Regions from separate parts of the Uliginosibacterium sangjuense genome, predicted to be linked through region 1. Evidence: predicted binding sites of a transcription regulator. Region 1 holds the regulator's gene; each other region holds the start of a gene.

Region 1 (7,614 bases):
CTCGATCGACCAGGCCACCGCGCTGCTGTTCCTCGATCTGAGCAAGATGGAGGAAGCCGGCAGCGACTACGCCGAGAGCCTGGGCGTGCTGCGCAACTCGCTGCAGACATTCGTGGGCGGCTACCGCGAGCTCAAGCAGATCAACAAGGAGATCGACTTCATCTACCAGACCGAGCTGCTGGAACCCAGCAAGCGCTCGGCTGAACTGCTCGCCCTGGTCATTGGCGGCAACACGCAGAACCCGCGCAAGTCACTGCTCGACCCGGCCTCGCTGTCGCTGATCAATGCCTTCGTCGATTCGCTGCTGAAGATGAACGCCTACTACGCCAACCGCGAGACCAATGTGAGCCTGTCCACGCGTGCCTCGCTCGAACGCGTGGCGATGCTGGCACCGGTGCTGCGCGAGCTGGCGCCGGGCGAACTGGAGCGCAAGTCGCTGAGCCTGCTGGAGTCGCGCGTGTATTCCATGATCTCCGGCCTGGGCAGCCTGCAACGGGCCTCGTCCAACCGCGCCCAGATCATGGAGCGCAAGATCGAGGCCAGTCAGCGCGCCATCGCCCAGGCGGCCGGCGCGCTGGACAAGCGCTACACCCGCATCGAGGAAGAGCTGCGGCAGCGCCACGGGCGCCAGTTGCACATCCTGAATGCCTCCATCTACCTCGTCGGCGCCCTCGTCGTGGCGCTGGCCTTCTTGTTCGGCGCCCTCATCGCGCGCTCCATCCGCCACCCCCTGAGCAGCTTGATGGGCACGGTGGGCGCCTTCTCGGCGGGCGACTTCGAGCACCCTATCCCCGAGGTCGGCAGCAACGAGTTCGGCCAGCTCGCCGGTGCCCTGCGCGAACTGCGCCACAGCGCGATCGAGCGCCATCGCGCCGAATTCGCGCTGCGCGCCAACGAGGCCCGTTTCCGCGCCCTGTCCGACATGTCCAGCGACCTGTTCTGGCGCCAGGATGCCGAGCATCGCTTCGTCTCCTTCTCCGGCACCCGCGCCACCGAACTCATGGAAGCCGGCCTGCTGCGGGTCGGCGAACGCCCCTGGGACAATCCGCGGATGTGCCCCGAAAGCGGCGACTGGGACACCCATCGCGCCACCCAGGAGGCACAGCGCCCCTTCCGCGACCTTGAGGTGGCACTCCAGACTGACGGCAACACTCTCGCCCACCTGCTGGTCAATGGCGACCCCCTGTTCGACCAGGAAGGCGGCTTCCTCGGCTACCACGGCACGGCCAAGGACATCACGACCCAGAAGGCGGCCGAGTCCGAGATCCGCCAGCTCAACGCGAGCCTGGAGCAACGCGTGCATCAGCGCACGGCCGAATTGCAGGCGACCAACGAACAGCTCTCGCAGGCCATGGAACAACTGGTGCAGAACGAGAAACTGGTATCGCTGGGCAACCTGGTGGCGGGCGTGGCGCACGAGTTGAACACTCCCCTGGGCAATGCGCTGGTGGCCACCACCTCACTGCGCGATCACGTCAACCAGGTACAGCAGGCCATTGCCGACGGCCAGTTGCGCAAGTCCTTGTTCGAGACCTTCCTCGGCCAGTGCGCCGAAGGCTGCCAGATCATCGAGCGCAACACCCAGCGCGCCGCCACCCTGGTCGCCAGCTTCAAGCAGGTCGCGGTCGACCAGACCAGTGCCCAGCGCCGCCGCTTCGGCCTGCGCCAGACGATCGGCGAGGTGGTCGCCGCGCTCGCGCCCACGCTGCGCAAGCAGCAGCTCTCGATCACCCTGGACATCCCGGACGACCTGGAGATGGACAGCTACCCCGGCCCGCTGGACCAGGTGATCACCAACCTCGTCTCCAACGCCGCCCTGCACGCCTACGAGGACGAGGAACGCGGCGACCTGCTGATTTCGGCCGCCCGCCTCAATGAGCAGGAGATCATGCTGATGCTCTCCGACAACGGGCGCGGCATCCCGCTCGAACGCCAGGGCCGCGTGTTCGACCCCTTCTTCACCACGCGCCTGGGCCAGGGCGGCACGGGCCTGGGGCTCTACATCGTCTACAACATCGTCACCAACCTTCTGGGCGGACACATCCAGCTCGTCAGCGCGGAAGGCGCCGGCACCTGCTTCATCCTGCGTCTGCCGCGCGTGGCACCGGGCCACGAGCTGGCCGGGCTGGCCGCGCCGATGTCGGTCGGGCACGCGCCACCGTCGCAGCAATAGCAGGTACTAGGGTCTGTTCACAATTACTCCGCCGGTTGCGCTGGCGGTGAATGGCACGCAGATCAAGGCGCCGCGACAACGCAATGCCGTCAGCCTTGCTAGGAGCGGCAACGCCGAGATGCGTGCCATTCACCCCCAGCCCTTCGGGTGGTTCGCTGCGGCCGTCCAGCTGCGTTGCGCTCGTCGCCAAGGGCACCACCCTTGGTTTCCTCGCGGCGCCTGGCTGGAACGACCGCAGCGAACCACGCAATCCGGCGCGGTAAATGTGAACAGACCCTAGCATGGAAGAGTGATCGCACGCCGGGCCCGCGGGTTTCCCCGGGCGGCAGGCGCGCTCAGCGACCGTGGGTCAGGTAGCCCTGCAGTCGCGTCTCGATGATGCGGGGATTGTCGCCATGGGCAATGCCGACCAGGCCGTCGAGCACCATCTCGCGCACCGCCACGAGGTGCATGATGCAGGCCTGCAGCTTCTTGGCCACCGGCAGGAAGATGAGGTTGGCCGAGCCCACGCCGTAGATCGTGGCGACGAAGGCCACGGCAATGCCGGCGCCCAGCTTGCTCGGGTCCGACAGGTTCTCCATCACGTGGATCAGGCCCATCACCGCGCCCAGGATGCCGATGGTGGGCGCATAGCCGCCCGCCGCCTCCCAGATCTTGGAGGCCTGCTTCAGCTCGGCCTCCCAGATCGAGATCTCGACTTCCATCACCTCGCGGATACGGTCCGGTTCGACGCCATCGACCAGCAACTGCAAACCCTTCTGCATGTAGGGGTCGCGCAACTGGTCAAGCTTGGCCTCCAGTGCCAGCAGGCCTTCCTTGCGCGCCGCGCTGCTCCAGCTCACGATCTGCGCGATCAGCTCGCGCGAGGGCGGATGCGGCGGCTGGAATACCCAGGCGATCATGGTGACGCCGCGCTTGAAGGTGGCCAGGGGGCTCTGCAACATGACGGCACCGATGGTGCCCCCCATCACGATCAGGAAGGCCGTGGGCTGGATCAGCGAGGAGATGTGCCCCCCCTCCAGCACCTGCCCGACGATGATGGCCAGTATCCCGAGAAGGAGGCCGGCGATGCTGATCAGGTCCATGGCGTCGCGGGATGTCCGGCCTCAGGTTGCGGCGCGGCGGCCGCGCTTGCCGGCAGCCTGGCTGCTTTCACGTCCGCTGGCGATGCGCGAGCGCAGACGCGCGATCGCCTGGCTGTGCAACTGGCACACGCGGGATTCAGATACCCCCATGACCTCGCCGATCTCGCGCAGGTTCAGATCCTCTTCGTAGTACAGACCCATGACCATCTTCTCGCGCTCCGGCAGATCCTCGATCGCCATCACCAGGGTGTGGCGCATGTCCGAATCGAGCAGCAGTTCCAGCGGATCATTGTTCTCGCCCACCATGTGGCGTTCGAGGAAATCATCCTCGTCGTCCTCGCCGAAATCCTCGAAGTAGACGAGCTGGTAGCCGCGCGCTTCCTGCAGCATCTTCTGGTAATCGGCCAGCGTCATGCCCAGCGACTCGGCCAGCTCGCGTTCGGTCGGCTGGCGTCCGTGCTGTTGTTCGAGCGAATGGACGGCTGTTTCAATACGGCGCATCTCGCGCCGCAGGCTGCGCGGCAACCAGTCGTTCTCGCGCAGGCCGTCGAGCATGGCGCCGCGGATGCGCTGCACGGCGTAAGTCTCGAACTGCGCACCCAGGCCTTCCTCGTAGCGCGTGATCGCATCGAGCAGGCCCAGCATGCCGTTCTGGATGATGTCTTCCACCTGCACGCTGGCCGGCAGCTTGGCCATCAGGTGGTAGGCGATTCGCTTGACCAGGGGCGCATAGCGCGTGATCAACTGGTCTTTGTCGAGTGTTCCGGCGGCGTTGTACATCTTTGTCTCTCGTCAGCGTCCTGTCGGTCCGGCCATGAAGCACATTGTCCCGCCATCCGCATCATGCAAGGCTCCGAAAAGAGCCAGCATGTGCCGCATTTTCACTCAAATCGCGTGCTTCAGGCCATCAGACCCCGCCAAGCCCCGCCAGGCCCGCGCAGTGACCGCCTCGCGCGACAGGCGCAGCAGGCGGTCGATGAAGAGTTCCGACAGTTCGCGCGCGCCCGGCTCAGCCTGCATGCCGAAGGCCTCGCCGACGCTGCGCACCGGTTGCATCACCACGCCCAGTTGCCGTAGCACGGCCCCCTGCAGGTTGTTGAGCAGGCTGCGCCCTTCCGGCGTGACGGGGCCGGCCAAGGCCAGCCCGACCGACAAGGTATCGGCACCTGCGGCACATCTCTTGAGCGTGGCGTAGGCCTCGGTCATGGCCTTGGGATGGGCATCGACCACCACCAGCAGGCGCGGCGCAGCCAGCGCCAGGGGCGACAGGCCCTGCATGCCGGCGGTACGCGCCAGCACGATCCATTCGTCGGTCATCGGCTGCAGGGCACGCAGGCGCTCCGCCGCACGCTGCAGGAGGATGCGTTCGCCCTCCAGTGCCCCCAGCAACTGGGCTACCGGACTCAGGAAGACCTCCGGGCAGATTTCGCCCAGGCATTGCACCAACTCCACTTCACCGCGCACTGCCCGCAACAGGTCGTGGCAGCCCTGGATACCCAGGCTGTCGGCCAGCGAGCCGCTGGTGGCGGACTCGTCCAGGGCCAGCACACGCCGCCCGGCACGACCACGCTGCACGATCTGGCGTGCCGTCCAGGTGAAGGCCCCCGCCCCGCACGGCACCACGCACAGGACTTCGGGCGGGGCCTGGCGGAACAAGCGACGCAGGCCGCTGGCCTGGTCATGACTCCAGTTCGTCACAGGGCGCCTCCGGCGGAAGCGGCGCGTCCCGGGCGCGTGGTGCCGGCCATCAGCAGGCCGGCATCCGACTGGTCGAGCTTGTAGGGCGAGTCCTGGGCAATTTCGCGCAGCGCGCGATGGATCAGGTAGGCGCGATTGGGCAGGTGCAGATCTTCCGGCACGCGCTGACCGTTGGCGATGTAGAACACCGACAACTCGTTGCGCATCGCCACGTCCAGCGCCGGAGCCAGCGAAGCGGCCTCGTCGACCTTGCTCAGCACGCAGCCGGCGAGATCCTGCCCTTCGTAGGCGCGCATCACATCGTCCAGCGTGCTGCCCTGCGCGGTGGCGTTGAGCACCAGCAGGCGCTTGATGTTGCCGGCCGCGGTGAGCATCGAGGCCTGTTCGACCACCATGCGGTCGCGCTGGCTCATGCCCACGGTGTCGATCAGCACCATGTGCTTGCCGCGTAGTTCCTGCAGGGTCTGACGCAGATCGGAGGCATCCCTCACCACGTACACCTGCACGCCCAGGATGCGCCCATAAATGCGCAGTTGCTCATGCGCGCCGATCCGGTAACCGTCGGTGGTGATCAGGGCCAGCTTGTCGGCACCGTGGCGCACCACGCAACGCGCGGCGAGCTTGGCCGTGGTGGTGGTCTTGCCCACGCCGGTGGGGCCGACCAGGGCGTAGACGCCACCACGGTCGATGATGTCGGTGTCGGTGGACAAGGTGCGCAGGTTGCGCGCCAGCGCGTCGCGCACATGCTTGCGGGCTTCGTCCAGCGAGGCCTCGGGGCGCAGCTGTTCGGTCAGACTGCGGGTGAGCTGGGACGAAAAGCCGACCTCCAGCAGCTCGCTCATGAGCTGGGTGCGCGCCGGAGCCTGGCGGGTGATCTCGCTCCATGCGAAGCCGGCCAGTTGGCGTTCCAGCAGGCCCTTGATCGAGGCCAGCTCGTCCATCAAACGGGCATTGGTGGCTTCCAGGGCCTGCACCTTGGCCTCGGCCGCCGGGTCTTGCGCCTGGAGGTGTTGCTCCACCATCCGCTCGACGGGGCGGGCCGACTGGCGCGGCACGGCGACGGCCTCCAGCGGCTCGCCATAGCTATTGACGCGCGGCGGGTTGAAGGGGCGCACCACCTGTGCCGGCGCGGCGGCGTGCGCAGCAGGCTGGCTGCGCGTGCTGCGCAGGCCGCCCTGGGCGCCGTCGCGCGTGGCGTGTTCGCGCGCCGCGCGGGCCAGGTGCTGCCCCAGGGTCAGGGTGTAGTCGTCGTCATGCTCGCTGACGGCCCGACGTTGCGGAGCGGCAGGATTTGCCGGTGCGGCAGCCATGACCGCCGGAGCGGCAGCTTGCGCCGCCGGCGTGCGCGCCTGGCGCACCGTGGCCGACAGCTCGCCCATCTGTTCGGCGGGGATCGCGACGATCTCCACCTGGTCGCCGAGCGCGCGGTTGGATAGCACGATGGCATCCGCCCCGAGTTCCATCTTGACCTGGGCGAGCGCCTCGCGGGCCGTCTTGCCGACATACTTGCGGACATTGACCATGATTAACCTCCAACGACGGCCGTGACGCGGATGGTGCGCGTTTCGGGCACTTCAGAATGCGCGATGACGCGCAGATTCGGGATCGTCCGGCGCAAGAAGCGCGCCAGCAACCAGCGTAGATTGTTCGGGACCAGCAACACGGCGGGCAGGCCCAGGTCTTCCTGTTTCTGCGAGGACGCTGCGGTCTGGCGCAGCAATGCGTCGGCCAGACCGGGTTCGATGGCGCCGCCCTCGCCGCCTCCGCTGGCGATGGCCTGTTGCAGCAAACGCTCCAGGTTCGGGTCGAGCGCCATGACCTGAAGGTCGCCCGGGCCGGGGAACAGGCCTTGCACGATGGCGCGGCCCAGCGCGATCCGGGTGCGGGCGGCCAGCTCCATCGGGTCCTGGGTGCGCGGTGCATGCTCCGCCAGGCTTTCGACGATGGTGCGCATGTCGCGGATGTTGACGCCCTCTTCCAGCAGGTACTGCAGCACGCGTTGCAAGCTGTGCAGCGGCAGGGTCTTGGGCACCAGATCCTCGACAAGCTTGGGCGAATCCTTGGCAATGTGGTCGAGCAGTTGCTGCGTTTCCTGGCGACCGAGCAGATCGGACGCGTGACTCATGATCACATGGTTGATGTGCGTGGCCACCACGGTGCTGGCATCGACCACGGTGTAGCCCAGGGCATGTGCCTGGTCGCGCAGGTTGGCGTCGATCCAGGTGGCGGGCAGGCCAAAAGCCGGATCCTTGGTCTGGGCGCCGGGCAGCACGCCGGCCACGCGCCCGGGGTTGATCGCCAGGAACTGACCGGGATAGGCCTCGCCATGACCGATATCCACGCCCTTGAGCGTGATGCGGTAGGCGTTCGGGCGCAGCTCCAGGTTGTCGCGGATGTGCACCGGGGCGGCGAGGAAGCCGATGTCCTGCGCAAACTTCTTGCGCAGGCCGCGGATGCGGCGCAACAGTTCGCCGTCCTGCGACTTGTCGACCATGGGGATCAGGCGATAGCCCACTTCCAGGCCCAGGACGTCGACAGGCGCGACATCGTTCCAGCTCGCCTCCTGCGATTCGGCGGCGGCCGGCGGGGCCACCGGCTTGGCGGTCTCGCCCTCCTCCGCCTCGGCCATCTGCTTCTTGTTGAGCATCCAGGCGAGCG
Region 2 (7,614 bases), 400 kb from region 1:
CAGCTTCTTGAAGAAGGGCACCACCGAGCCACGCGAGCCGACGACGTTGCCGTAGCGCACCACGGCGAAACGCGTGCGACGCCGGCCGACGATGTTGTTGGCCGACACGAAAAGCTTGTCGGAGGCCAGCTTGGTGGCGCCGTACAGGTTGATCGGGTTGGCCGCCTTGTCGGTGGACAGGGCGATGACGCGCTCCACCTCGTTCTCGATGCAGGCGTTGATGACGTTCTGCGCGCCGTTGATGTTGGTCTTGATGCACTCCATCGGGTTGTATTCCGCGGCAGGCACCTGCTTGAGTGCGGCCGCGTGGATCACCACGTCGATGTCACGGAAGGCCTGGCGGGTGCGCTCGGCGTCGCGCACGTCGCCGAGGAAGAAGCGCATCCGCTCGTCGCGGAACTCCTGCTGCATCTCGTATTGCTTGAGCTCGTCGCGCGAATAGACGACCACTCGGCGCGGGTTGTACTGCTCCAGCACTGTCTTGACGAACTGGCGGCCGAACGACCCCGTGCCGCCGGTGATCAGGATGGACTTCCCGTCAATCATGGATTGGCTCCCCTGCTTGTCGCGCGGCCAGTCTCTTGCGCCCGACTTCGTGCAGGCTGGCCACTGTTTCGTGTGCGGCGTCGATATAGCGCAGGATCAGGTCGAAGCCGAAGCGGGCGAACTCGACCGCCTTCTCCTCGCTCTTGAACATGCCCACGCAGTCAAAGAAGAAGCGCCCCATGTGCAGCATCGAACCGCGCAGCAAGGGGAAGATCTGCGCCGCCTGATGGTCTGGCGCGAACAGGTAGTGATGGATGTCGAACAGCATGTCGAACACATCCATGCGGCATTGCAGTTCGTTCGACTTCACGATGCGCTCGATGTCCTCGCGCACCGCCTTCAACTGCACCAGCAGGAAGTCGAGGCGCGCGAACGGGTCTGCATCGTAGTCGGTGGTGAAGGCGCCCAGCATCGCCTCCAGGCTGCGCTGCTTCACGCCCGGCCCGGCCACCACGACGGCCTCTTCCACGCGCTGCGCAATCGCCCCTTCGATGGCCGCGCCGTCGTTGAGGTTGTAGACCTTGGCGTCGGAGAACTCCTTGATCGACATCTGCAGCGCGTCGCGCGAGTGGATGAAGGTGTCGGTCGACAGAACCTTGCCGCCGAAGTTGGCATCGATCTCTCGCGCGCCACGGGCGGCGGCATGGGTCAGCTCGACGATGCGCGTGAGGGCATCGGTGAATTCATCCTGCTTCTCGTCGAAGTACATGCTGGCCTTGGCATGGTGCTGGGTCTCGTCGCGGAAGCCATAGTCCACGCCGAGCAGGTACACATGCTTGAAGCCCATGCGCAAGGCGAGGTCTGCGCCGCCATTCGTGCAGGTCGGGTTGCTGCGGAAGCGCGCGTACTCGCGGTAGAAGTCGGCCAGGGAGCAACCGGCATCCAGATCCTTGAGGATCATCAGCGGCTTGCTGGTCAGGCTGAACACGCCCGGGTGCATGATGTTGAGCGCCACCACCGGCATGTCGCGCAGCAACTCCCGCGCACTGGTGTCCCGCAGCACCGCGTAGGTGTCGAAGGTCCGCTCCACCTCGATGTGGATGTCCGGCTTGATTCCCGCATTGGCCAGAGCGGTGATCGCACTGCCGCAACTGATGATGACAGCGCGGTCGGCCTGCTCACGCAGGAAGGGCAGCAAGGCATCGAGCGAGGGACCGGAGCCGATCACGAAGGCGGTCGCGTCCTCGGGCAGGTCGGGCTTGCGGGTGTAGAGCGGAACGCGGTCGACCGCATTCTCCAGCGCGTGCTTGAGGCCGACGACCTCGTCATCGAGGTAGCCCCAACCGCGATACATCGTCCACAGGTTGCGCTTGAGGTTGTTCCACAAGTCGTGCACGCGCGTCGAGTCGTAGTCATGGAAGAAGATCGCCGCGCCCTGCATGAAGTACGGCGGCCACAGGTGATAGAGCATCACCCGCAGGTCGTTGGCCAGCGCGTCGGGGTCTTCCTCCAGCGCGACCGTGAAGTAGAAGCCCTTGCGTGCAAAGCGCGCGTGCAGGGACACGTAGTCGACGAAATACAGCGAGAGGTTCAGGCGCTCGACATCGGTGTCAGCAATCAAGAGATGGCGGATCTCCCAGTCGTCCACCAGGCGGTCCAGGTGCCAGCCATAGCCACTGCCGAACACCACCGCGATCGGAACCTTGTGGTCGCCGAAGTCCGGCGAGTCGAGCCGATCGCCCGGCCCGGGCGTCATGTCGATGAAGCGCTGGATCAGCTCCATGCGGTACTGCGGCTCGACCTTGCGGTAGAAGTGCGGATTGTCCAGGTGGGGTGCCGCGGCACGCGGGTCTTCGATGAAGCCCGTGTCGACCCGGATGCGCGGGCGGCTCGCCGGGTCTTCAAAGATCCGGTAAAGCATCTTGCCAAGGTCGACGTAGTCGCGCTCGTCCCCCTTGTACTTGCCGCTGAAGATCGTGACCTCGCCGCCGGGGCCGACTTCGAAGGGCGCCTTGATGTCGCGCTCCATCACGCGCCGGAACACCTCCGGGAACTTCTCCTTGAAGAAGTACAGGTTGGCCTGATAGGTCGCCATCAGCTTCTGCGTGTAGGCCTCCTGCAGGGGAGTCCAGTCCGGCGGCAGCATGCTCTTGTCCATCGTTTTCCTCGTTGTCCGGCCGCGATCGTCCAGGCTCGGCGCGTTACGCCATCACTTCGCCCGTCCAGGGTTCTCGCGCAGTTGACCCGATGTTAGCCCCCGGAGCAAGTCGGGCAATGCCATAGATAGGCGCAAAACCAGGCTCAATTCGACCAGTCGGCGCCAAGCAGCCGGAGTAACCCTTCAGGTGGCGTTAGCGGAACCGTAGATGGAACCAAGCACGGAAATGCAGGGGGAAAACCCCTCAAATTAAAGTTTTGAACCCGGCATCCGTAAGTGCTTGCAAGACTTGGAAACGCTCCCGACGATCGAAAGACGATCGGAAGTGAGAAACGCACATAACTAGGAGTTGCACCATGGCCATGACCATCAACACCAACGTTGAGTCACTCAACGCGCAACGCAATCTCAGTGGTTCGCAGAACAGCCTGGCGACCTCGCTGCAGCGCCTGTCCTCAGGCCTGCGCATCAACAGCGCCAAGGACGACGCGGCGGGCCTGGCCATCTCCGAGCGCATCAACGCGCAGGTGAAGGGCTTCAACGTCGCGATCCGCAACGCCAACGACGCGATCTCGCTGATGCAGGTTGCAGACGGCGGAGCAGCACAGATTTCCGACAACCTGCAGCGCATGCGCGAGCTGGCGGTGCAGGCCGCCAACGGCACGCTGAACTCCGGCGACCGTGCCAACCTGCAAGTGGAATTCGCTGCGCTGGGCTCCGAAATCGATCGCCTCTCGCAAGCCACCAAGTTCAACAACCTGGCCCTGATCTCCGCTTCGAGCAGCTTCACCTTCCAGGTGGGTGCCGGCACCACGACCAATGACCAGATCACGGTCAACACGGTGAACCTGCGCGCCGCCACCTCGGCCGGCGGCCTGGGCATCGACTCCGGCACCATCGTGCTGAGCGGCTCCACCGCCTCCAACGCGCTGGCCGCGATCACCAACCTGGACGCGGCGATCAACACGATCACCACCGCGCGCGCCGGTTTCGGCGCCGCACTCAACCGCACCCAGGCGGTGATCTCCTCGCTGCAGATCGCGGTGGAGAACCAGTCGGCCGCACGTGGTCGCGTGGTGGATGCCGACTTCGCCTCGGAAACCGCCAACCTGTCGCGCGCGCAGATCCTGCAACAGGCTGGCACAGCCATGCTGGCGCAAGCCAACGCCGGCCCGCAACAGGTGTTGAGCCTGCTGCGCTGACGCTGTCGGACGCACCACGCAAACGGGGCCCGCGCGGCCCCGTTTCTTTTGATCCGGCCCAAGATAATTTGTGAAATAACAAGAGCCTAGGCCTAAAGAATTGCGTGCGGATGACGTCATTCTGAGCATGAGTCAAAGACTCTGACGGGCGACCTGCAAGGCCTCCCGGAGTGGGAAACGCACATGAATCAAAGGAGCCCGAAATGGCCATGACCATCAACACCAACGTTGAATCGCTGAATGCCCAGCGTAATCTCAACAGTTCGCAAAACAGCCTCGCCACCTCGCTGCAACGCCTGTCCTCGGGTCTGCGCATCAACAGCGCCAAGGACGACGCGGCCGGCCTCGCCATCTCCGAGCGCATCAACGCGCAGGTGAAGGGCTTCAACGTCGCGATCCGCAACGCCAACGACGCGATCTCGCTGATGCAGGTCGCCGACGGTGGCGCCCAGCAGATCACCGACAACCTGCAACGCATGCGCGAGCTGGCCGTGCAGGCCGCCAACGGCACGCTGAACTCGGGCGACCGCGGCAACCTGCAAGTGGAATTCGCGGCCCTGTCGTCGGAAATCGAACGCCTGTCGCAAGCCACCAAGTTCAATAACCTGGCCCTGGCCAATGCTTCGACCGCTTTCACCTTCCAGGTCGGTGCCGGCACCACGGCCAACGACCAGATCACGGTGAACACCTCCAACCTGCGCGCCTCCGCGCTGGGCGTGCATACCGACACTACGATCGCGAGTTACCTGAACCTCGCCGACTCGACCGGCGCCGGTGCCCAGACCGCACTGACCGCGCTGGACGCCGCGATCAACACGATCACCACCGCGCGCGCCGGCTTCGGTGCTGCGCTCAACCGCACCCAGGCGGTGATCTCCTCGCTGCAGATCGCGGTGGAGAACCAGTCGGCCGCACGTGGTCGCGTAGTGGATGCCGACTTCGCATCGGAAACCGCCAACCTGTCGCGCGCGCAGATCCTGCAACAAGCTGGCACGGCCATGCTGGCGCAAGCCAACGCCGGCCCGCAACAGGTGCTGAGCCTGCTGCGCTAAAAAGTTATTCATTTAGCATCAAGAGAAAGAGGCGCCACTGGCGCCTTTTTTTCGTTCAAGCACATGAAATCGCTCAAGAAACCCTCGCCACGACCGTTAGTTCTCACATGAGCTGAACTTGCTCTGACAGGCCGCACAAACACGGCCCAAGTGTGAAACGCAACGACTTGAAGGAGCCAAAAAAATGGCCATGACCATCAACACCAACGTTGAGTCTCTCAACGCGCAACGCAACCTGACCGGCTCGCAGAACAGCCTGGCGACCTCGCTGCAACGCCTGTCCTCGGGCCTGCGCATCAACAGCGCCAAAGACGACGCGGCCGGCCTCGCCATCTCCGAGCGCATCAATGCGCAAGTGAAGGGCTTCAACGTCGCGATCCGCAACGCCAACGACGCGATCTCGCTGATGCAGGTCGCCGACGGTGGTGCCGCACAGATTTCGGACAACCTGCAGCGCATGCGCGAGCTGGCCGTGCAGGCCTCCAACGGCACGCTGAACTCCGGCGACCGCGCCAACCTGCAGGTGGAATTCGTCGCGCTGTCGGCTGAAATCGGCCGCCTCTCGCAAGCCACCAAGTTCAACAACGTCGACCTGCTGAACTCCGCCGCGTCGGCCTTCACCTTCCAGGTCGGAGCCGGCACCACGAGCAACGACCAGATCACCGTATCCACGACCGATCTGCGTGAGTCGACGCTAGGCCTGAACAGCGGTGCTGTCGATATCACCATGGCATCGACCGCGCTGGGCGCCATTACCTCGCTGGATTCGGCCATCAACACGATCACCACGGCGCGCGCCCGTTTCGGCGCCGCGCTCAACCGCACCCAGGCGGTGATCTCCTCGCTGCAGATCGCGGTGGAGAACCAGTCGGCCGCACGTGGTCGCGTGGTGGATGCCGACTTCGCCTCGGAAACCGCCAACCTGTCGCGCGCGCAGATCCTGCAACAAGCTGGCACGGCCATGCTGGCGCAAGCCAACGCCGGCCCGCAACAGGTGCTGAGCCTGCTGCGCTGAGCGTCAGTATTCGCATCAAGTAAAAAGGGGCGCGTGGCGCCCCTTTTTACTTGATGCCGCTCGTCTCTTCGGCCTCAAGAAATACGACGATCCGTCCGTAACTCTCTCCATGAGTGATCTCACTCAGCAGGGCCGAAACGCTCGACCCGAAGTGTGAAACGCAACGATATGAAGGAGCCAAAAAAATGGCCATGACCATCAACACGAACGTTGAGTCGCTCAACGCTCAACGCAACCTGACCGGCTCGCAGAACAGCCTGGCCACCTCGCTGCAGCGCCTGTCCTCGGGCCTGCGCATCAACAGCGCCAAGGACGACGCGGCCGGCTTGGCCATCTCCGAGCGCATCAATGCGCAGGTCAAGGGTTTCAACGTCGCGATCCGTAACGCCAACGACGCGATCTCGCTGATGCAGGTCGCCGACGGTGGTGCCGCACAGATTTCGGACAACCTGCAGCGCATGCGCGAGCTGGCCGTGCAAGCTGCCAACGGCACGCTGAACTCCGGCGACCGCAGCAACCTGCAGGTGGAGTTCGCCGCGCTGTCGAGCGAAATCACGCGCCTGGGCGAAGCCACCAAGTTCAACAACGTCGCCCTGCTGAATTCGTCCGCCAACACCTTTACGTTCCAAGTGGGTGCGGGCACCACGAGCAACGATCAGATCACCGTGTCCACCGTCGATCTGCGCTCCTCCGCCACCGCCATTGCCATCGACTCGACCAGCATCGACATCACGATGGCGTCCCTGGCTGCCGCGGCCATCACTTCCCTGGACAGTGCGATCAACACGATCACCACCGCACGCGCCCGCTTCGGCGCCGCGCTGAACCGCACCCAGGCGGTGATCTCCTCGCTGCAGATCGCGGTGGAGAACCAGTCGGCCGCACGTGGTCGCGTGGTGGATGCCGACTTCGCATCGGAAACCGCCAACCTGTCGCGCGCGCAGATCCTGCAACAAGCTGGCACGGCCATGCTGGCGCAAGCCAACGCCGGCCCGCAACAGGTGCTGAGCCTGCTGCGCTGAGCGAGGCTTACGCCGCGTAGCGCGAGGCAGCATCAGATGCCTCTGGTTCAACGACAAAGCCCCGGGAGACCGGGGCTTTGTCGCATCTGGGCATCGTCATGACAACGGCGTAATCCTGCCGCGAGTTCCCTCACTTGAACATGCGTCGCCTACAGCGCGCTCCGCTCATTCAGGAATCGCCCCCAGCGAATAGCTCATCTCCACCATCATCCCCGGCTTGCCGAGCATGCCGAACCACTGGTTGAAGATCTCGGTGATGGTGCCATTGCGGTAGATGCGCGCCAGTGCAGTATTGACGGCAAGACGGAAACTGTCGTCATTGCGCGGCAGGACCAGCGCATAGGGTTCGATCGCGAGGGTGTCGCCCAGCATGCTGAGGGCTTGCGGGTCCTTCGCCTTGGCGGCCAGGCCCAGCAACAACAACTGGTCACCCACGAAGGCGTCGAGCTCGCCGCGCTCCAGTTGCGCGAAGCCCTCGTCACGCGACTTGACGACTACGACAGTGGCCGCCAACGCGCTGCGCTTGAGCGCATGGTCGAGCGAGCGTTCGTTGGTGGTGCCGCTGACCACGCCGATCTTCTTGCCGCCGAGTTCCGCGAAGCGCTTCATGCCGGAACTGCTCTTGACCAGCACGCCTACCCCGTCGATGAAGGTGTAGCTGGAGAAGTTGACCTGCTTC
Region 3 (7,614 bases), 320 kb from region 1:
AGCGGTTACTATTGAAACTGCATAGTCGGTCGGGGCTTTCGAGGGCAGCCATGTCCAGCATTCCAGAGAAAATTGGCAAATACAGGCTGGTCCGGGAGGTCGGACGGGGCGCCACTGCGACCGTATACCTCGCCGAGAATCCCTTCTTTCCGCAGCCTGTTGCCGTCAAGCACATCTCCTTCAAGGACAAGGGCAAGGACGAGGCCAAGTGGAACCGCCGGCTTCTCAAGCTTCTGCGGGCCGAAGAGTCCGTCGCCAAGAAGCTCGAACACCCGAACATCATCAAGATTCACGAGGCCGTGATCGAGGAGGAGCAGGCCTACATCGTGATGGAGTATTTCCCCGGCACGACGCTGGAGGACTTCTGTAGCTTTGAGAAGATGCTGCCCATCCATCGCGCGGTGAGCATCGTATTCAAGTGCGCGATGGCGCTGGACTACGCCTATCGCCAGGGCATCGTGCACCGCGACATCAAGCCGGCGAACATCCTGATCGACGAGAACGACAACGTCAAAATCACCGATTTTGGTCTAGCGCTGAACGTCCACAAGAAAAGCGACCGCGACTCGACCTTCATCATGGGCGTGGGCTCGCCGGCCTATATGTCGCCAGAGCAGATCAAGAGCTACCCGCTGAACCAGAAGACCGATCTCTACTCGCTGGGGGTCGTGCTGTTTCATCTGCTGACCGGGCGCCTGCCGTTCCGCGCGAAGAACCCGGCCCAGCTCGTCTACAAGATCATCAATGCCGATCCGCCCTCGGCCAGCCAGCTCAACCCGGACGTGCCGGAGCAGATGGATTCGGTGATCCGCAAGGCCCTGGAGAAGGATCTGTACTCGCGCTACAAGAACGGCGCCGAGTTCGCCAAGGACTTGTCTGCGGTGCGCTACAAGATCATGGACGAGAACGCTCGGGTTCCGGACAGTTCGCGTTTCGCGCAGATCCGCCGCCTGCCGTTCTTCACCGAGTTTGACGACATCGAGATCTGGGAAGTGGTGCGTTTCTCGGCCTGGCGGGTGGTCGATCTGCAGACCCAGATCATCAAGGAAGGCAGCACCGACCAGCGTTTCGGCATCGTGCTGGAAGGTGAGGTGGAACTGTCGATGGACGGCAAGCGGGTCATGAAACTGGGCCCGGGCGACTCCTTCGGTGAAACCGCCTATCTCGACGAGATCGACCACAAGCAGCAGTGCACCGTGGTCAGCTTGTCGCCTACGCGCTACCTCGAAATCTCGCCCGCCGCGCTGGATCTTGCGTCGGAAGAATGCCGTGATCACATGCGCGCACGCCTTGTCACGGCGATGGTGCAGCGTCTCAGCAAGGCCGAGAAGACGCTGGCTGCCAGCGGCGAAAAGGCAACCGCAGCGCTCAACGTGACTTCGGTCGGCATGACCCTGCAGTTGGTGGACGACTGAGCGGCAGCGCCGCTGCTCAGGCCATCAGGTCAATCTGCTGCAGCGTCCCGGCGCTGCCGTTTTCATTCAGGTACAAGCCGCTGCTACGGATCTGTCCGGCCACCTCCCCCTGAGGGGTCTTCAGGCTGTAAGGGGTCGCCCTGTGATCCAAGGCCAGCGCGCCCACGCCGGCCTCTGCCAGGGTCTGCAGGCTTTCATCCGGTCGCCACAATCGCAGTTGCGCAAAGCCTGAATCGCCCTCGTCGATCCAGCCATTGCCGTCCTCGTCCAGCGCAGCGAGATCGGAAAATCCATCGCCGCTCTGCGGACCGAAGAGCTCTCGCCCGGAATCGATACTGCCATTGGCGTTGCGGTCCAGCGCCAGAAAGAAGCTGCCGCTGCCCAGACGTGCCAGGGACGACTCCGTGCCATCCGCCAGCAGATCGAAGCTGAAGCGCTCGTCCAGCAAACGCACGCGATCCGCGCCCAGGTTCAGGACCAGCGGGTCTTTCGGACGGGCGTTGCCAGCCTCCAGGACCATGCTGCTTTCCTCGTACTCGTAGCGCGCCATCTCCAGTTCCAACGCGAAATCAATCTGGCGTCCATCCGCCGTGCGCACTGAGCCACTGGCTTGGTAGCGCGCGAACTCCGCCTCCTCTCGAATCGAGCGTGTCTCAACGCGCAAGCTGAATTCAGGCTCGGCCGCAGCGGTGGCCGTGCCGGCAGCGGAGGGCGCCGTCTGACCCTGTCCGTGAGCGCCTGTTTCGACGGGGCGGACATCGCTTTCCTGGAAGAAGCGCACCTTGCGCCCGGTCAGCATCTCGACTACCGAGACCAGGATCTGCAGGCGGGTGTCCAGGGCGTGTCCTGACTCATCCGGCTCCAGCACCAGCGCTTCGGCCGAGAGGGTGACCGGCGTGCTGTCCTGCGGCTCGACCACCGGGGGTTCCGGCAGGCGAAGCTCGATTTGAAAGCTGCTTTCCTGCCGCCGATACTGCCACTGCAGCGCAGCAGACTGCGACTGCAGGTTCGATTCAAGGATTTTCATTGCGTTTCTCCGCGACCGGTACGTCGCCGGCCGTCATGCCTCATTACCGGCCGCAACAGGGGGACCTTGAATACCAGACGGGGGGACGGCGCCCTCGACGGCAACCGTCTGGCAGATCGCGGGGGCGATGGCTAAAGTTTCTGCGCGCCTGGCCGAAAACCTTCCCATCGCCGCCCTACACCCCGATCATGAATGGAGGAACGACGTGAGCCGAGGCAGCACATACGGGATCAGTCGCGTGGATAACGAAGTCAGCCGTACCCATGGGTGGCTGGTCACAATCCAGCGTCGCGGCGTGATTTACCGCAAGCATTTTTCTGACGGCGTGCATGGGGGCAAGCAGAAGTCCTTTGCGGCAGCCAAGGGCTACCGCGATGAGGTGATCGCGAAACACCCGCCGTTCTCCATGCGCGAGTATTCCAACATCGTGAAGAAGAACAACCGCTCCGGCGTGGTCGGCGTCTGTCGCTACTGCGCCTCGGAGACGCGAGATCTTCCCGAGGACAAGCAGCGCTGGTTCTGGGTGGCCTCCTGGCCACTGCCGGACGGTCGCCGCAAGCGCGTCAAGTTCTCGGTCAAGAAGTATGGCGAGGAGGGCGCCTTCAAAGCTGCGCTCAAGGCGCGCAAGGATGCGCTCAAGCACCTGGACGGGCAATTTGATCCGGGTGCCGTACGCCGCAAGCCGGCGCGTCGGCGCGCGTCCGCCGAGGGCGAGGCACGCAAGCTCGCGGCCTAAGGCAGATCTGCTTTCGACGAGGTGGAGTGGGGTGGGCGGCGGTGACGCCGCTCGCCCCCTTTTTCATTCGCGCCCGACCCTTGCTGCGCGTTAAGCTCCGGACCTGACTTTCCGGAAACGCGCGCATGGACGACCAGCAACTCCTCCGCTACTCCCGCCATATCCTGCTGCCGCAGATCGACGTTGCCGGGCAGCAGGCCATCCTCGACAGCAAGGTCCTCATCATCGGAGCCGGCGGACTGGGCTGCCCAGCCGCCACCTACCTGGCCACTGCCGGTGTCGGCACCCTGGTACTGGCGGACGGCGACACGGTGGACGCCACCAACCTTCAGCGGCAGATTCTCCACACCGCCGATGCGATCGGCATGCTCAAAGTGGAATCTGCGGCGCGCAGCCTGAATCGACTCACCCCCGAGCTGCGCATCGAAGCGCTGGCCCAGCGCCTGGAGGGCGCAGCCCTGGACGAACAGATCGCGGCCGCCGATGTGGTGCTTGACTGCAGCGACAACTTCAGCACGCGGCACGCGGTGAACCGTGCCTGCCTGCGCCATCGCAAGCCCCTGGTGTCCGGTGCCGCCATCCGTTTCGACGGGCAGGTGTCGGTGTTCGACCTGCGTGAGCCTGGCAACCCTTGCTACCACTGCCTCTTCCCGGAAGGGGATGAGGTGGAGGAACTACGTTGCGCCGTGACTGGCGTGTTCGCCCCCCTGACCGGCCTGGTGGGCAGCCTGCAGGCGGCAGAGACGCTCAAGCTCATTGCCGACTGCGGTGAAGTACTCACCGGGCGCCTGCTGCTCATCGACGGGCTGAGCATGCAGATACGCAGCGTGCGATACGGGCGCGATACGGCCTGCAAGGCTTGCGGCTGATCACTCTTCTGTACGCGCATTTGCTACAGTCTGTTTCTTACCCTTCCGTGGAGACGCAGATGGCAAAGCGGTGTGCCCGATTGTTGTCCCTTCTGGTTGCGTCCTCCCTCGCATCGGGCAGTGGATGGATGCTTCCCGTGGCCCAGGCGCAGACGCCACCTGCCCCCAGTGCCAGTGGCGAGACCGCGCCTGGCAAGGTGTTCTCGCAGCAGGAACTGGATGAGCTGCTGGCGCCGATTGCCCTTCACCCGGATGCGCTGCTGGCGCAGATTCTGATGGCATCGACCTATCCACTGGACGTGGTGGAGGCGGCCCGCTGGCGCAAGGCCAATCCCAAAGTCGAAGGAAAGGCGCTCGAAACCGCGATGGACGCCCAGAAATGGGACCCCTCGGTCAAATCGCTGACGGCTTTCCCCAATGTGCTGACCATGATGAACGAGAAGCTGGAATGGACGCAGCGTCTCGGAGACGCCTTCCTGGGCCAGCAGAAGCAGGTCATGGACACGGTGCAGAGCCTGCGTGCCAAGGCGAAGCAGGCCGGGTCGCTGCAGAGCAGCAAGGAGCAGACGGTCAGTACCGCCAATGAAGGGGGCCAGACCATCATCAAGGTCGAGGCAGCCGATCCGCAGGTGGTCTACGTGCCGACCTACGACCCGACCGTGGTCTATGGCACCTGGTGGTACCCAGCGCCACCGCCGTATTACTGGTATCCGCCCGGTTACGTGCCGGGGGCGGCCTTCTTTTCCTTCGCCGTCGGCGTGGCCGTGGGCAGTTGGCTGTGGGGCGGCTGCAACTGGGGACGGGGCGACGTCAACATCAACGTCAACAACTTCAACCGCGTCAATCACAACAACCAGATCAACGGGGGCGATCGCTCCTGGTCGCACAACGCCGAGAACCGTCGCGGCGTGCCCTACAACAGCGAAGGGGCGCGCAAGCAGTATGGCGAGCGCTCCGGCCAGGCGCGCAACACGCAGGCGCGTGAAGAGTTTCGCGGGCGCGCCGAGACAGGTCGTCAGGATCTGGGGCAGAACTTCGACCGCGGCGGCGCCACGGCTGGCCAACTCGATCGCAGTCGGGATGCCGGGCGTACCGGCACGACAGATCGGGCGGGTGATCGTGGCGGCGTGCAGGACCGGGCGGGCGGGGGAATCGATCGCAGTCCACAGGCCGGCACGGCCGACCGTGGCTCAGCCTTCTCCGGCATGGACAGCGGGAGCCGCACGCGTGACTACAGTTCGCGTGGCAGCACCAGCCGCTCCGTCTCGGGTGGTGGCGCGGCGGGGGGACGGTCCTTTTCGGGGGGCGGCGCGCGCGGCGGCCGTCGTTGAGGAATCATCGAATGGGTAACTTCATGAAGCAATCCATCCTGAAACACGTGCTCCGTCGTCTGTTGCCCCTGGGCCTGTGCCTGGGCGTAGCCATGCCAGCGTGGTCGATTGCGCCGGAGGGCAAGTTCTTCCCCAGCCCCGAAGCGGCGGCAGAAGCCTTTGTCAGCGCACTCAAGACGCAGGACGCCACGCGAATCCTGGAGGTATTGGGCGGGCGCAGCCATGAAATGATCCTCAGCGGCGACCCGACGCAGGACCAGGCCGCCTGGAAACGTTTCGTCGCGGCCTACGAGCAGGCGCACGAGTTCGAGAAACTGGGCGCCAATGGTCGAACCCTGGTAGTCGGCCCCAACCGCTACCCTTTCTCCTTGCCGCTGCGCCAGACCCAGGCGGGCTGGCAGTTCGACATCGAGGCAGGTCTCGAGGAAAGCCTCAACCGGCGCATTGGCCGCAATGAGCTGACCACGATCGCGGTGCTCCGCCAGGTGGTACTGGCCCAGGACGAGTTCTTCCTGCGCGATGCGGCCGCCAACAGGGCAGGGCAGTACGCCGGCCGCTTCGAGAGCAGCGAAGGCCGGCGCGATGGCCTCTACTGGCCGGCCCTCGCCGGCGAGCCCCCGAGCCCCCTGGGTCCGCTGGTGGCCAGGGCTGCACGCCAGGGTTACACCGGCGAAGACAGCGCCTACTTCGGCTATCACTACCGCATGTTGCCGGGGCAGGGCCGGGCGGCCCGTGGTGGTGCGCGGGACTATGTGGTTAACGGGCGGCAGATCGGCGGTTTCGCCGTGCTGGCCTGGCCTGTCTCCTACGGTGTATCCGGCGTCAAGAGCTTCATCGTGAACCAGGATGGCGTGGTCTACGAGCGCGATCTTGGCCCCGGCACCGCAAAGCAGGCCACGGGCATTCGCCTGTTTGACCCTGGCAAAGGCTGGAAGGCGGCAAGCGAAAACTGATTGCACGGCCACGCCCGCGGCGCTTGCGCCGACTATAAAAAGAGGAGTGGCCGCGCTGCACAACCCGGTCCGAACCAGCCCGACGCATTCGCGTCGGGCCCGCCCCCTTCCGGAGAGCCGCCCGATGAGCATCTATCGCAAGACCTACTATGCGACCGCCCCCGATTCCATGATCGGGGCGTCCAACGAACAACTGCGCCAGCGTTACCTGTTCAGCCAACTGTTCGTGGCGGATGAACTGAACCTCAATTACTCCCATTTCGAGCGCATGGTGGTCGGTGGTGCGGCCCCGGTGTCAAAGAAGCTCGCGCTGCCCACACAGACCGAACCGCCCTCAGCGGCCGGCAAGCCCTTCCTGGAACGGCGCGAACTGGGCGTCATCAATGTCGGAGCGGGCAGGGGAATCATCACCGTGGATGGCCAGCGTTACGACATGGCTCCGAAGGACGGTCTCTACATCGCCATGGGTTCGGCCTTGGTGGAGTTCGAATCGGCCGAAGCGGCCACGCCGGCCAAGTTCTACCTGGTGTCCACACCAGCCCATCAGCGCCACGAAACCAAGCACATCGCCATCGACAAGGCTGTGCCGCTGGAGCGTGGCGCCGCCGAGACCTCGAACGAGCGCACGATCTACCAGTACATCGTGCCGACCACCGCACAGTCCTGCCAGTTGCTGCTGGGGCTGACGATCCTCAAGACCGGCTCGGTCTGGAACACCTGTCCGCCGCACCTGCACGACCGCCGTTCGGAGGTCTACTTCTACTTCGACCTCAAGGACGATCAGCGTGTCATGCACTTCATGGGGCAGCCGGACGACATGCGCCACCTGGTGCTGGCCAAGGACGAGGCCGTGATGTCGCCACCCTGGTCCATCCACATGGGCTCGGGCACCAGCAACTATGCCTTCATCTGGGCCATGGGCGGCGAGAACCTGGATTACACGGACATGAACGTGCTGGACATTTGTCAGCTCAAGTAATCGAGCGCGTTCTTGTGAAAGGCCTTGCCTATCACAGGCAAGGCCTTTTGTTTCTTTGTTATGGGCTTGATCCAGTGCAGGGCAAGGTCCCGGAAGCCGCGTAAAATCGCGTCAGACTAGAGCCTTTCCCCGGGCACCCCCCGGCCGTGCCGTATCCGCAGGAGTGAATGACATGCACATCGATATCCGCCAGGCCGTCAATGCGGCCTATACCAAGACACTGGACACCGAAGGATTGCGCCGCGAGTTTCTCGTCGAGCAGATCTTTGCGGCCGACCAGATGACCATGACCTACAGTCACGTC
Region 4 (7,614 bases), 2.1 Mb from region 1:
ATCGCCTGTTCGGCGGCGTGGCGTTCGGTCACGTCGGTGAAGGAGAACACGCGGCCGATGACTTGTTCGGCATGGCGGGCCGGGCGCGACTTGCACTCGAACACGCGCCCGTCGGCGAGGTAGAGGGTGTCGAAGTTTTCGCTCTCGCTGTCGGAGGCTATCCGCGACAAGTGTTCGGCAAAGGGATCATCTGGCGCGAGGCGGGAGATCAGGAACTGCTTGAGCAGACGATCCTCGTGTTCGACCAGGATATCCTGCGGCACCCGCCACAGTTCGGCAAAGCGCCGGTTCATGTTGGCGATGCGGCCGTGCCGGTCGAGCAGCAGGATGCCATCCACCGTGGCCTCGAGCGTCGCGCGCAGTTGCGAGGTCATGTGCGCCAGCTCTTCCTCGGCGCGTTTCTCGCCTTCGATGCCGTGTGCGCTCACCACCAGCCAGCCGGCCCCTTCGTCGATCCGGCGTACCCGCTTGCTGACCGCCAGCGTGCTGCCGTCCGCGCGCTGGTACAGGCCCTCGATCCAGTCGACCTTGGGGTTGCCGCCCTGGCGCACGTCCTCCCAGAAGAACACATCGGACAGGGCGCATTCGATGTCGGTGATCGGCCGTCCCAGCAGCGCGTCCTGGGTGTAGCCCAGCTCCGCCAGCGCGGCCGGGCTGGCCGCGCGGATCTCCAGGCTGGTGGCGTCGACCAGCAGCAGGATCTCGCTGGCCTGACCCAGCAGCAGCGACTCGGGACTGCTCACGGCTGCCCCCCGCGCGCGTCGGCATCGAAGTAGTAGGTCACCCGCTTGCGCGGGCTGAGATATTCATAGACTGCTGCTGGCAGCAGGTTGGGGCGGATCGCCTTGGCGATGTGCAGTTCCGGTTCCTGTTCCAGGTCGACCATCAGCGCCTCTTCCTTCGGGATGGCCTCGTCGTACACCACCACCCAGGGCCGCAAGGGTTTTTCCGGGTTGACCGACTGCACCACCGCCAGCGCCTCGTTCGACAGCTTCACGATGCTGCCCGGCGGATACACACCCAGCGAGCGGATCATCAACTGCAGCGCCTGGCCGTCGAACTTGTCGCGCATCTTGGCAAACATCAGCGACAGCGCTTCGTGCGGCGTCAGCGCCTTGCTCACGTCCACCGGATTGCACAGGTTGTCGTAGTGATTGACCAGCCCCACGATGCGCGCCAACTGATGGATCGCACTGCCCTTGAGCCCGCGCGGATAACCACTGCCGTCGACCAGCTCATGGTGCTGGTAGATCACGAACTGCGCGGCTTCGGGCAGGCCCACCTTCTTGGCGATGCGCAGCCCGTACTCGCAGTGCATCTTGCGCAGTTCGATCTCGGCATGCGTGAAGTCGCCCGTCTTCTTCAACACCTTGTCCGGAATGTCCATCAGACCGATGTCGTGGAACAAGGCGCCCAGGCCCAACAGGCGGCAGTCCTCGCGGGCCATGCCCAGGCCCTTGGCCAGCATCATCGACAGCACCGAACAGTTGAGCCCATGGAAGTAGGCGTCCTCGCCGCCCGCCTTCTCGCCCATCACATGCAGCGTGACCTCCGGTGCGTCGAGGAAGGCGCTGGTCATCTGGTGCACCAGTTCGCTCACCTCGGCGATGCAGTCAGCCGGCCGCGACACCAGGTTGCGGTTGATGTTGCGCATGATCGCGGCGGCCTTGGCGAAGGCCTTTTCCACGTGACCGATGCGCTCCTGGCGCGCCCGCAGGTGGCGCGCCCGGGCCTGTGCCGCCGCTGCCTGCGGATCCTGCGGGGTGGGCGCCGCCGGCACCGGCTCGGCCTGAGCCTCGACTTCACCGCCTCCGCTGCTCCCCAGGGCCTGCGCCGGCAGATCGCTGCGTGCCGGGTCGTAGCGGAAGCGTTTGACGCCCAGCCCGCGCAGCGTCGCGATCTGATCGGCCGACTTGATCTTGAACTGGTTGAAACTGAAGGGGTGACTGAACCAGGGCAGGTCGATGAAGATGTACAGACCGATGCAAAGCTGCTCCGGCAGGACGAAATGGTCAGTGCTTTCCGGGTTCATGAAGGGGCTCAGGCGGCAGGCGCGGGGCTGCGCCATCAGTGGTTTACGGCCGCCCGCGCCGTGATTTGAGGGGTGCCGGACCTAACGACAGAAGCGGGTTTGGCTAACCCTGAAAGTCTCTGCTATAATGCTGGTCTTTCCCGGCCTGGTAGCTCAGTTGGTAGAGCAGCGGATTGAAAATCCGCGTGTCGGTGGTTCGATTCCGCCCCAGGCCACCACAGGATTCCAAGACAGAAGGCCCATCCGCAAGGATGGGCCTTCTTCTTTTCGCTGACCGGCTGCCTGTCTCATTTTCTGGCGGTTTGGTCGCCTCGCATGCCTGGCCTCTCGGCCCGACTCCACCCGTCACCGGTTTCAGTTGTCCAGCGATTGCTGTCGCGTCCGAGACGGGCTTCCCCCGTCAGAGCGCGCCGTCGGATGCTTCCGCTGCTCGATGAGACTCCCCGCAATGGCCAGCACAGCACGCCATTCACTTCAGCAAGGAAGAGCACATGAATCACACTATCCAGCGCACCGAACTCAAGACCTTCTACTACACGCCGGTGCATTGCCCTTTTTGCGGCACGCGCGTCATGGGCGCTGACCCCGATGACGAGACGCGCATCACGGCGTGTGCCCACACTTTGTTCATCGCGCATGACAGCGCCTTCGAATTCCGCACCGAACGCCTGGACCGCAACCTCGACATCGCGGGCCTGAGTGAGCAGGAGGTCGAACAGCGCTGGCTGGGCGCAGGTGGCGTCGATGGGTTTACCGACAAGGTGACGCTGGCGGATGCAATCAAGATTGCCGCCTATGCACCTGCGCCCTCGGCATACGGCTCGTACTACGGCTTCGCCCCTACGCCCGAGGCTTGATGCAGGTGCCGGGTCGCGCGCTGACAGGAGGCTGATGCCGTCCTCGTGACGGCCCGCTGCCAGCACTGCAGCCTGTGCTGCCTTGATCCGCGGGCCATTCATCCCCCGCGCAACTGGCGGGGGTGCTGTGATGAACTACGCCTATTGCATCAGCAGGCGTTCGGCGCTCAGTTCGGCATGGTGATGGGCAGGGTGGTGATGCTGCTCTGCCAGTCGCTCCCGTCATTGCCACGCGCCAGCACGTAGAACACGTACGCGGTGCCGGGGCTGAAGCCGCCGAACAGGAAGAGGGCGGTACCTGTGCTGCTGGCGGCGCAGACGTTGCCGTTCTGCACATCGGCCAGGCTGGGGGCGGGGGCCGTGGCCAGCCGGTAGGTGCAGTTGACCTGCGCATCCTTGCTGACATTCACCGTCAGGGCGACCACGTTGCTGCCCTGCGCCGAAACCTGCGCGTGGGTGACTACGAGCGGAAGCTTGACGGTGACCGTGAGCTGGCCCCAGGCCTTGTTGCCGCTGGCGTCCTGGATTTCGTAGCTGACGCTGGCCGTGCCGGTGAAGCCGGTGGTGGGCGTGAAGTCAATCTTCCCGGCGTTGGCGATGAAGCTGCCATTGCTCGGATTGCTGAGCTGGCCGGTCAGGCTGGGCGTGAGCCCGGAGTCGTCGCTGTCGTTGGCGACGACGTCGATGCCGGTGAGCGCTGCCTGGTAGCTGGTGGCGCTGTCAGGCGTAGCCACCGGGGCGGTGCTGTCCGGTGCGACGGCGGTGATGTTCACCGTCACCGGCGCGCTGCTCAGGCTGCCATCGCTGACGATCAACTGGGCGACATAGGTGCCGGCTAGATCGGCGGTGAAAACGGGTTTGGCAACCTGGGTGCTGGACAGACTGGCGTTGCTGTTCAGCGGCCTGTTGAGCAGGGACCAGGTGTAGCTGAGCGTGTCGCCATTGGCATCAGAGCTGGCGCTGCCGTCCAGGGTGACGCTGCTGCCGACCAGAACGCCCTGGATGCTGCCGGCATTCGCCACCGGGGCCACGTTGGTCTGCGGGCTGACGACGGTGATGGTGACGGTTGCACTGCTGCTCAGGCGGCCGTCGCTGACGATGAGCATGTAGACGTAGCTGCCGGGCAGGTCGGCCACGAAGCTGGGGCGGAGTGCGGTGCTGCTGGACAGGGTGGCGGTGCTGCCAGCCGGCTTGCTGACCGTGGTCCACAGGTACTGCAGGGCGTCGCCGTTGGCGTCGGCGCTGGCGCTGGCGTCGAGCGTGACGGTGCCGCCGTTGACGGCATTCTGGGGCTGGCCGGCATTGGCCACGGGTGCCAGGTTGCTGCTGCTCGGGGTATTGCTGGGGCTGCTGCTGCCATCGCCGCCTCCACCACCGCCTCCGCAGGAGAACAGGGCCAGGCAAAGAATCCACAGAGCCGCACGGCCTTTCCGGAAGGCGTTCATCGCGCTTCTCCTATATGCACAGTTCATAGCGATTCGAGGCTACGCGCTCCGTGTGCATATTGCTGCGCAATGAATCACGGATTGGTGAATTTATTGAATTCGGTGATTTGGCGCGTGTTGCTGCCATCCGTCCGCGCGGCGGTCTTCCATGCCGATTTCGGGCAAGAGACCGTAGCTGAAGGCCGGGCGTCCGGATCAATCGTCCTCGTCCTCGTCATCCCCCTGATTGCGGCGCGGGACTTTCTTGGGATCGCAGATGATGGCGCGGTAGATCTCGATACGGTCGCCGGGCTTGAGCGGGGCGTCGAGCTTGACCACCTTGCCGAAGATGCCGACCTTCTGCTTTTCGAGTTGGATTTCGGGGCAGGTGGTGAGAATGCCGGACTGTTCGAGACCCTGGGCGACGGTGCAGTCGTCCGGCACTTCGAGTTTGAGCCAGTATTTCTTGAAGCTGTTGGCGTAGGCGACGGCGATCTGCATGGCGCGCCCTCCTTCAGTGGGCGTGGGCGCCGCTGGCCGGCGCGGGGGCGGGGACGGCTTCGAACCAGGCCTGGATACGGCGGCGGGCGGCGATCAGCAGGCCGACGGTGAGGAAGCCGCCGGGGGGCAGGATCATGAACAGCGTGCTCGCGGTCTCCGGCAGGATGCGCATTTCCAGGAAGGCGAAGTGCTCGCCCAGCAGCAGGTGGGCGTTGGCGAACAGGGTGCCGGCACCGAGAATCTCGCGGATGCCGCCCATGATGACCAGGGCGACGGTGAAGCCCAGGCCCATGGCAATGCCGTCCAGCGTGGAGGAGAGCACCGGATTGCGCGAGGCGAAGGCTTCGGCGCGGCCGAGCACCGCGCAGTTCACCACGATCAGCGCGATGAAGATGCCCAGCACCTTGTAGAGATCGTGCATCCAGGCGTTGAGGCACATGTCCACCAGGGTGACCAGCCCGGCGATCAGGGCGATGAAGATGGGGATGCGCACGGTCGGGCTGACCCAGTTGCGCAGGCTGGAGATCAGCGCGTTGGACAAGGCCAGCACGACCAGGGTGGCCAGGCCCATGCCCAGGCCATTGGTGGCAGAACTGGTGACCGCCATGGTGGGGCACATGCCCAGCATCTGGCCCAGCACGACATTGTTGTCCCACAGGCCGTCGCGCATGATGGCGCGCGCGTCGGGGCTGGTGACGGTGGGGGTGTCCTTGCTCATTGCGGGGCTCCTTCAGTGCTGCTGTCCAGCAGGGCTTGGCGGTTGTGGGCAAAGAAATCCAGGCCCTGCTTCACCGCGCCGACGACGGCGCGCGGGGTGATGGTGGCGCCGGCGAACTGGTCGAATACGCCACCATCCTTCTTGACGGCCCAGCCCTTGGTGTCGGGTTGCTGGGCAGACTTGCCTCGGAACGAATCGATCCAGGGGCTCTTGGCGGCCTCGATCTTGTCGCCCAGCCCTGGGGTTTCGGCATGCTGGGTGACGCGCACGCCCTGGATCACGCCTTGCGCATCCACCGCCATGATCAGCTTGATGTTGCCGGCATAGCCCTTGCCGACCTGCTCGAACAGCACTGCGCGCACCACCCCGGCCTTGCGGGCGCGATAGACGGTGACGGGCTGGCCCTTGGCATCTGGAATCTGGAGCGTGTCCTTGAGCAGGTTGTTGTCGGCGAAGCCTGGCGGCAGCACTTGTTCCAAGGTCTGGCGGGTATCCGCCTCGATGGCGGCGTTGATGTTCTCGCGGGTGCTCTGATAGGCCAGCGCCAGCGCGGCGGTGATCGTCACGCCCACCACGCCGAGCGAGACGCCCTGGTACCAGATGGCATCGAGCTTGATGACCTGGCTCATTTGAGGGCCTCCTCGACACGTTGGGCGGGCAGCGACTTGCCGCTGAGACTGCGACCGAAGATGCGCGGGCGGGTCCACATGTCCAGCAAGGGGGTGGTGGCATTCATGATCAGTACGGCAAAGCCGACGCCCTCCGGATAGCCGCCCCAGGTGCGGATCAGCCAGCTCAGCACGCCGCAGCCGAGGGCGAACAGCCACTGCCCGGCCGGTGAGCTGGGCGAGGTGACGTAGTCGGTCGCGATGAAGAAGGCGCCCAGCATGACGCCGCCCGACAGCAGGTGAGTGGTGGCGGGCAGAAAACTCTGCGGTGCGGCGTGATGCGCGATCACGGCCGGCACCGCCACGCCCAACAGGAAGCCCAGCGGAATGCGCAGGCCGATGATGCGTTTGGCGACCAGGAACAGGCCGCCAAGCAGGATCAGCAGCGACGAGGTTTCGCCCAGGCTACCGGCGCGCGCGCCGAGCAGGGCATCGTCATTGGCGAAGGGGCTGAGGGCGCTCAGCAATTCGACGCCGCGCCCCACTTCGGTCTTCACATGCCCCAACAGCGAGGCACTGCTCACTGCGTCGGGAATCGTTGCCTGCCCAAGGCTTATGGCCAGGCCCTGGGCGAAGGTCATGCCGTGCTGCAGGTGTTCCGGCGCGACCCATTGCGTCATCTGCACCGGGAAGGAGACCAGCAGGATCGTGCGCCCGACCATTGCCGGGTTGAACAGGTTACAGCCCAGCCCGCCGAACACCTGCTTGGCCAGCACGATGGCGAGCATGCTGCCGGCGATGCCCAGCCAGACCGGCAGGAAGGGTGGCAGCGACATGGCGAGCAGGGTGGCGGTGAGCAAGGCGGAGCCATCCCACAGCACCGGCAGCACGCGCTTGCCGGCCCAGTGCAGGCACAGCGCTTCGCAGACCAGGCAGGTGAGGGCGCAACTGGCCCACAGCAGGAAGGCCGGCCAGCCGAACTGCCAGAAGCCGGCCAGCACGGCCGGGGCCAGGGCCAGCAGCACGAGGCCCATGATCTGGCTGGTGCTGCGGTTCGTAACCGCATGCGGCGACGCGTGAATCATGCCGTTCATGCTTCTGCCTCCTGCTTGCCAGCTTCGGCACTCGTCGCCTTGGCTGCCGCCTCCGTCGCCTGGGCGCGTTCGCGCTCGGCCTTGCGGCGGGCGTGCATCTCGGCCTTCTCGCGCGCCTCGCGTTCGTGGCGCGCGGCCTTGGCCTCGGTCAGTTCCTTGATGTTGTCGAGGCGCTTCTTCTCGCGTTCGCGCAAGCTCAGCTCGCCCTTGGCATGCTGGAAGTACTGCACCAGCGGAATGCGCGAGGGGCAGATGAAGCCGCAGGCGCCGCAGGTCAGGCAGTCGCCCAGCCCGATCGCTTCCGCCTCGCCCAGTGCATTGGCATGGATGCGCGCAGCCATCTCCAGCGGCATCAGGCCGACCGGGCACACGCTCACGCA

What was found. Region 1 encodes FliA, which starts transcription of late flagellar genes. Its sites were predicted from a motif close to CTAAAGTTNNNNNNNNNNNNGCCGNTA; they were not measured.
Region 2: NMB43_RS06800 (flagellin N-terminal helical domain-containing protein) is a predicted target of FliA. The motif match lies at 2,894-2,920, and genes of this name have one in related genera.
Region 3: NMB43_RS10305 (SPM autocatalytic domain-containing protein) is a predicted target of FliA. The motif match lies at 2,487-2,513, and genes of this name have one in related genera.
Region 4: NMB43_RS18380 (cyclic di-GMP phosphodiesterase) is a predicted target of FliA. The motif match lies at 2,076-2,102, and genes of this name have one in related genera.

What each region holds. Positions count from the first base shown of each region.
Region 1 is NZ_CP101132.1:1,892,820-1,900,433, reverse strand. Features, by position in the region: gene NMB43_RS08690 (ATP-binding protein) at 1-2,173, shown strand, start outside; gene NMB43_RS08685 (flagellar motor protein) at 2,509-3,258, opposite strand; gene NMB43_RS08680 (RNA polymerase sigma factor FliA) at 3,280-4,038, opposite strand; gene NMB43_RS08675 (MinD/ParA family ATP-binding protein) at 4,144-4,956, opposite strand; gene flhF (flagellar biosynthesis GTPase FlhF) at 4,953-6,479, opposite strand; gene flhA (flagellar biosynthesis protein FlhA) at 6,482-7,614, opposite strand, start outside.
Region 2 is NZ_CP101132.1:1,490,030-1,497,643, reverse strand. Features, by position in the region: gene pseB (UDP-N-acetylglucosamine 4,6-dehydratase (inverting)) at 1-546, opposite strand, end outside; gene NMB43_RS06805 (motility associated factor glycosyltransferase family protein) at 539-2,644, opposite strand; gene NMB43_RS06800 (flagellin N-terminal helical domain-containing protein) at 3,001-3,846, shown strand; gene NMB43_RS06795 (flagellin N-terminal helical domain-containing protein) at 4,050-4,898, shown strand; gene NMB43_RS06790 (flagellin N-terminal helical domain-containing protein) at 5,083-5,913, shown strand; gene NMB43_RS06785 (flagellin N-terminal helical domain-containing protein) at 6,099-6,935, shown strand; gene NMB43_RS06780 (amino acid ABC transporter substrate-binding protein) at 7,101-7,614, opposite strand, start outside.
Region 3 is NZ_CP101132.1:2,216,343-2,223,956, forward strand. Features, by position in the region: gene NMB43_RS10300 (protein kinase domain-containing protein) at 51-1,415, shown strand; gene NMB43_RS10305 (SPM autocatalytic domain-containing protein) at 1,432-2,442, opposite strand; gene NMB43_RS10310 (AP2 domain-containing protein) at 2,681-3,178, shown strand; gene NMB43_RS10315 (HesA/MoeB/ThiF family protein) at 3,304-4,047, shown strand; gene NMB43_RS10320 (DUF3300 domain-containing protein) at 4,176-5,378, shown strand; gene NMB43_RS10325 (DUF2950 domain-containing protein) at 5,390-6,331, shown strand; gene kduI (5-dehydro-4-deoxy-D-glucuronate isomerase) at 6,456-7,310, shown strand; gene kduI (5-dehydro-4-deoxy-D-glucuronate isomerase) at 7,483-7,614, shown strand, end outside.
Region 4 is NZ_CP101132.1:3,960,608-3,968,221, reverse strand. Features, by position in the region: gene NMB43_RS18385 (ATP-binding protein) at 1-743, opposite strand, end outside; gene NMB43_RS18380 (cyclic di-GMP phosphodiesterase) at 740-2,068, opposite strand; tRNA gene NMB43_RS18375 (tRNA-Phe) at 2,175-2,250, shown strand; gene NMB43_RS18370 (hypothetical protein) at 2,524-2,889, shown strand; gene NMB43_RS18365 (Ig-like domain-containing protein) at 3,057-4,334, opposite strand; gene NMB43_RS18360 (RnfH family protein) at 4,530-4,814, opposite strand; gene NMB43_RS18355 (electron transport complex subunit E) at 4,828-5,532, opposite strand; gene rsxG (electron transport complex subunit RsxG) at 5,529-6,161, opposite strand; gene NMB43_RS18345 (RnfABCDGE type electron transport complex subunit D) at 6,158-7,234, opposite strand; gene rsxC (electron transport complex subunit RsxC) at 7,231-7,614, opposite strand, start outside.